Pseudorhodoplanes sinuspersici: one gene and its partner. The protein of the gene in region 1 interacts with the protein of each later gene in a pairwise test. Links are inferred from orthologs where the notes say so. Each region holds a gene or a part of one and is shown on either strand. Other genes may lie near its edges.

Region 1 (2,952 bases):
GGAAGCTCTGCAACTGCTCGGCATTGCGCGGGCTTTGCGCAAATTGCGCGGCGACGAAGTGGCTCATCAGAAGCTTGAGCCCGTGATTGGCCGCGTTGATGCGCGGGGCAAAGGCAGCTGCTTCCTCGACCGACATGCCGAGGCGGTTCATGCCGGTGTCGACATGCAGGGCGAAGCCGCCATCCCATTGATGCACGCTGGTGAAGGCATCCCACTCGGCAATCTCGGCCGCCGAGCCGATGACCGGTCGCAGATTGCTGTCGGCGAAGGCCTGGCCGGTGCCGGGCGCGAGGCCATTGAGAATATAGATGTCGGCGTCAGGCGCGACCTTGCGCAGCCGTTTGCCTTCGGACAGATCGGCGACGAAGAATGTCGTGCAGCCGGCTTGCGTAAGCCGTTGAGCGACAGGCTCAAGACCAAGCCCATAGCCATTGGCTTTCACGACAGCAGCGCATTCTGCGGGAGTTGAGGCCGAACGCAGGGTCTTCCAGTTGGACTCGATCGCCGACAGGTCGATGGTGAGGACACCTCCGGCTTCATCCACAGGCGCGCCGACCGCGACGGCAGGAGCAAGCTCGTCCTGCGTGTCGGATGACGGCGAGACTGGAAGAGATCCCTGCATCGAACTCACATCAAACAGAAAAGGGCAAAGCGCCGTTCAAGCGCACTGACGACAAGCCATTCCAAGATGAGGTCTGTTCGTCAAACGCCAAGCGATTCTTGTGTCTCCGCACCTCATGCGCAGCACAATGCGTTAATAGCGTGGCAACTGGCCGTCCGGCGCCAGATCGCCGAAGCGGGTGACGCTGGCATCGAATTGCAGCGGCACCGTGCCGGTGGGGCCGTGACGCTGTTTGCCGATGATCACCTCGGCCTTGCCATGGACCGCTGCCATTTCGACCATCCACTTGGCATGCTCTTCGGTGCCCGGCCGCGGCTCCTTGCTCTGCAGATAATATTCTTCGCGATAGACGAACAAGACCACGTCGGCGTCCTGCTCGATCGAGCCCGATTCACGAAGGTCAGAGAGCTGCGGACGCTTGTCGTCGCGGTTTTCGACCTGACGCGAAAGCTGGGAGAGGGCGATGATCGGAACGCTCAACTCCTTCGCCAGCGCTTTGAGGCTGGTGGTGATTTCGGTGATTTCCTGCACGCGGCCTTCGGAGGCGCGCTTGCTGGAGCCGGAGAGGAGCTGGATATAGTCGATCACCAGCATGTCGAGCCCGCGCTGACGCTTCAGGCGGCGGGCGCGCGCCATCAATTGCGCGATCGACAGACCGCCGGTGTCGTCGACGAAGAACTTCATGTTCTGCAGTTCGAGCGAGACGTCGCGGATGACTTCGAAATCGGCTTCGCTGATACCGCCGCGGCGGATCGTGCTCGACGGAATGCCGGTGCGCTCGGCGAGAATACGGGTGGCGAGCTGATCGGCCGACATTTCGAGCGAGAAGAAGCCGACGATGCCGCCATTGACGGTCGTGATATGGCCATCGGGCCGCACCTCACCCTGCCACGCCTTGGCGATATTGTAGGCGATGTTGGTGGCGAGCGCGGTCTTGCCCATGCCGGGGCGGCCGGCAACGATGATCAGATCGGACGGCTGCAACCCGCCCATCTTGTGATCGAGATCGTTCAGGCCGGACGCGATGCCGGACAGTTTTCCGTCGCGCTGATAGGCCTTGGCGGCGAGATCGACGGCGGTGGTGATCGCTTGCGAGAACGCCTGGAAGCCGCCTTCATAGCGGCCGCTTTCCGCGACCTCATAAAGCCGGCGCTCGGCTTCCTCGATCTGTTTGGCCGGCGCGAAATCGACCGGTGCGTCATAGGCCTCATTGACGATATCCTCGCCGATCACGATCAGCGAGCGGCGCACCGAGAGATCATAGATGGTGCGGCCGTAATCCTGTGCGTTGATGACGGTGGTGGCTTCTGCCGCGAGCCGCGCGAGATACTGGTTGACCGTCAGACCGCCGATATCGGCATCGCCGGGCAGGAAGGTCTTCAGCGTGACCGGGCTTGCGACCTTGCCCGCGCGCACGAGCTGGGAGGCCAGTTCGAAAATCTTCTGGTGAATCGGCTCGAAGAAGTGTCGCGCTTCCAGAAAATCGGAGACGCGATAGAGCGCTTCGTTGTTGACTAGAATGGCACCGAGAAGCGCCTGCTCGGCCTCGATGTTGTGCGGCGCAGCGCGGTAGAGCGGTGATTGGTCCGCGGCGAGTTTACGCGCGGTTGAGTCGAAGGGTGCCATCGGTCCAGCGGTCTTTGTATCAGTCTAAGTTTTTTAATCGGCCCATTGCGGCACGCATCGCAACAAACGCTACGTGTACAAACACCTCCGAGATTGCGGCGAGTGTCCTGTCTCCAACGCTTCGTATCCCTTGCCGCGACTTCTAAACGAAGCGTTGGAGACAAAAGGACACTCGCAATATTTGATTCTAGTGCGGTTTTGTTTCTGACGTTCCGATGGAGAGATTACCGCAAGGGTGATCGGAACGTCAAAAACACTGCACTAGACCCGGAACGAAACTGCTGTAGCACTGAAGCCATTCGTGTGTTGGGACGAATTGCGAATGTCCCCATAACTCACGCGAACACAAAATTCACGCGTGAATATTCTTGACTAGTGCGGGTAAATCAGCCGCGGATGGTAATCCGGTCAGCGATCATTCGCCGGCCATGCGCAACGGTGCGCGCGTGTTGCGTTCCCGCGCGCGCAGCCGGTTTTCCTCGCGTGGGATATAATCACGCGTGATCGGCACGGCCTCGACACGTTTGGCGAGCTGGATCTGGAACACCATCATGCCCTGATGGCGGAACGCCATCTCCGATGCTGCCAGGTAGAATTCCCACATCCGCACGAATCGCTCGTCGTAAAGGCGGCGCGCCTCCTCGGCACGGGCCATGAAACGGGTCCGCCAGGCCTTGAGTGTCTCCGCATAATGCAGGCGCAGG
Region 2 (2,959 bases), 3.4 Mb from region 1 along the record:
TTTCCTGATCGCTGCTTTCGATCAGTCGCTGCACTTCGCCGACCGTCTTGCGCGGTACGATCACGCCCGGCATGCCGGCAGCGCCGGACGGCAGCGGGATTTCGAATTGCGCCAGACGATGGCCGTCGGTCGCAACGGCGCGTAGGGTTTCGCCTTTAGCGCTGTTCGCTGTGTGCAGATAGATGCCGTTGAGATAGTAGCGCGTCTCTTCGGTCGAGATCGCAAACTGGGTCTTGTCGATCATCTTCTTCAATTCGGCGGCCTGCAGCTTGAAGCTGTGGGTCATGTCGCCGGCATTGAGATCGGGAAAATCGCTTTCGGGCAATGTCTGCAGTGTGAAGCGCGAGCGGCCGGCGCGGATCGTCAGGATGCCGCGGTCGCCCGTCGCCTCGACAACGATCTGCGAACCTTCCGGCAGCTTACGGACGATATCGTAGAACATATGCGCCGGCACCGTGATCGCCCCCGCGGGCGACACTTCGGCAGCAATCGTTTCATTGACTTCGAGATCGAGGTCGGTGGCCTTGAGCGACAGTTTGGCGCGCTCAGCCCGGATGAGCACATTGGCGAGGATCGGAATGGTATTCCGTCGCTCGACCACGCGATGCACGTGCCCGAGCGATTTGAGCAATTGCGCGCGCTCGACTGTGACCTTCATCCGCAACCCCCGACTCGCCTGCAAAGGCGCCGCTGTGACGATAACCGGCCGCCGGCGGGTGCCGGTGGCCGGGGGACGCGAAAGTGCCGTGCCGCAGCAGTTTCGGCAACCCTTTTTCTACTCCTGAAGCTGCCGCTTCAGGCTGTCGACTTCGTCCGCCAGGGAGGTGTCGGTGCCGACGAGATGCTCGATCTTGCGGACCGCGTGCAGGACCGTGGTGTGGTCGCGCCCGCCAAACCGGCGGCCAATTTCGGGCAGCGACCGCAGCGTGAGCGTTTTCGCCAGGTACATCGCCACCTGACGCGGGCGCACGACATTGGCCGTCCGCCGCGACGACAGGAGGTCCGACCGGCTGACATTGTATTGCCGCGCGACAATGCGCTGGATGTCCTCGATCTTGACCCGCTTCGGCTCCTGCGGACGGATCAGGTCCTTCACCTCGCGTTCGGCCACTTCCATGGTCACCGGCTGAGCGGTCAGCTTGCTCAGGGCCAAAAGACGATTGAGCGCGCCTTCCAGATCGCGGCCGTTATGCGTGATCGATTTCGAGATGTAGGACACCACCGTCTCGGGGACCTCGAAGCCCTGATGATGCTGGCGGGCTGCGCTGATGCGGTTCTTCAGGATTTCGAACCGCAATTCTTCCCCAAGCGGACCCATTTCCACGACAAGCCCACCCGCAAGACGCGAGCGCACGCGATCGTCAAGGGTTTCGAGGTCGGCTGGCGGCCTGTCGGCGGCGACCACCACTTGCCGGCCAGCATCGATCAGCGCGTTCAGCGTGTGGCAGAATTCCGCCTGCATGTTCTTGCCGGTCAGGAATTGCAGGTCGTCGATCACCAGTACGTCGATGCCGCGCAGCGCTTCCTTATAGGCAATCGCCGTCTGGCTCTTCAGCGCCGATACGAAGCCATACATGAAGCGCTCCGCGGTGAGATACAGCACCTTGCGGTCGCCGTTGGCGTTGCCGGCCCAGGTGATCGCCTGCAGCAGATGCGTCTTTCCGAGGCCGACGCCGGCATGGATGTACAGCGGGTTGAACATCACCATGTCGCCACGGCGCGCTGCTGCCACCTGCTTTGCGGCCGCATGCGTCAATGTGTTCGAACGTCCGACCATGAAGGTGTCGAAGGTCAACCGCGGATCGAGCGGCGAGCCACCCGATGCTTCATGCGCCGCCGATACCGGCATGGCCGCCGCCGTTGCGAGTTTGACCTCGGCGCCGTTGGTCTTCTCCTTCTGCTCGCGCACCGGCTCCGGCTGCTCGTCGGCGCGCGGCTTCGCCGGTGCGACTTTAATCGCGGCCGTCCGCACCATGATGTCGATGCGCTGAACGTTGTGCTCTTCAGCCTGCCAGCAGCGCAGCACGCGATCGCTGTAATGCGATTGAATCCAGCTCTTCAGAAAGCGCGTCGGTACGGACAGGCGCGCGGTATCTTTCTCTACCGCTTCGAGGTCCATGCGCGCAAACCAGCTTGAGAAAATATCGTCGCCAACTTCCGCTTTGAGTCGGCCCTTCACGCGGGTCCAACGCTCTTGTTCGGAATTCGTATTCAAGTTCGTCATTTCGGTCGCCTCTTCCCGAATGTCGAAAGCCAATAGGTGAAAGTCAGGACGCAGAAAGGTCCTGGGCTGGAACGCAGCTCTTTCAGCATGTCGCGTTACAGGGAGATGATCCTGCGCGTCAGAGTGGTCTGACACTGCACGGACAATCGAAAGAGCGCGTTCTATCGACTATCCGGGGGAGCGTCCGCGCCCAATGATCCTGTTGTGATCATGGTGTGCCGCATCAGGTCCGCCGCGTCCGGCATAAGCCGGCTAGTCCTCTGTCCGCTATCAAGCGGGCATTTTTCGTTTTGCAACCGCATCTTGGTGCGGCTCTTTGATCGGCCCGTCGTCATAACTCCCCCTGCCATCCGCGCGCCTCCACACGGTGGTCCGATTATTTGTCGCCGTTAAAGTTCGGGAGCTTCCTTGCGGTGCCGATACGATTACGCGACACCGCACAGTTCAGCAGTGATGTCTAAAGTTCGGCTCGTTGTCGCCCGTGCCACGAAGATGAGAAATTCAGACGCATTTCACCCGTTCTCATCTTCGATGAGTTTCAAACCAAACCACTATTTGAAGACCGCCGCTGCAGTCGCGCGGCGGTGTTTTGAAGATACACGCGCGCTCTCAAACTGCAACGAGTTTGTCAGTCAGGTTTTCGCGAACGACACACTTGTGACCGAAAAGACAGCATGTTTCGTCGTTCTGTCATCCCAACGTCTTGAATCGCCGTGCGGTTTTTTCAAATAAATG

Evidence for each region.
Region 2: the proteins of CAK95_RS25940 (region 1) and dnaA interact in binary tests that used the Escherichia coli proteins (3 or more experiments, as listed by UniProt). The link is inferred for Pseudorhodoplanes sinuspersici from one-to-one orthologs.

What each region holds. Positions count from the first base shown.
Region 1 is NZ_CP021112.1:5,318,705-5,321,656, reverse strand. Bases 2-2,879 are described here. They hold CAK95_RS25940 (replicative DNA helicase), read right to left. Parts: upstream 2,249-2,879; coding sequence 755-2,248; downstream 2-754. Other genes in these bases: CAK95_RS25935 (cyclopropane fatty acid synthase), read right to left, coding at 2,664-2,879; alr (alanine racemase), read right to left, coding at 2-622. Also shown: more of alr, read right to left, coding at 1-1; more of CAK95_RS25935, read right to left, coding at 2,880-2,952. UniProt on the Escherichia coli protein: The main replicative DNA helicase, it participates in initiation and elongation during chromosome replication. Travels ahead of the DNA replisome, separating dsDNA into templates for DNA synthesis.
Region 2 is NZ_CP021112.1:1,935,174-1,938,132, forward strand. What follows is about bases 1-2,885. They hold dnaA (chromosomal replication initiator protein DnaA), read right to left. Parts: upstream 2,225-2,885; coding sequence 776-2,224; downstream 1-775. Other genes in these bases: dnaN (DNA polymerase III subunit beta), read right to left, coding at 1-658. UniProt on the Escherichia coli protein: Plays an essential in the initiation and regulation of chromosomal replication. Binds in an ATP-dependent fashion to the origin of replication (oriC) to initiate formation of the DNA replication initiation complex once per cell cycle.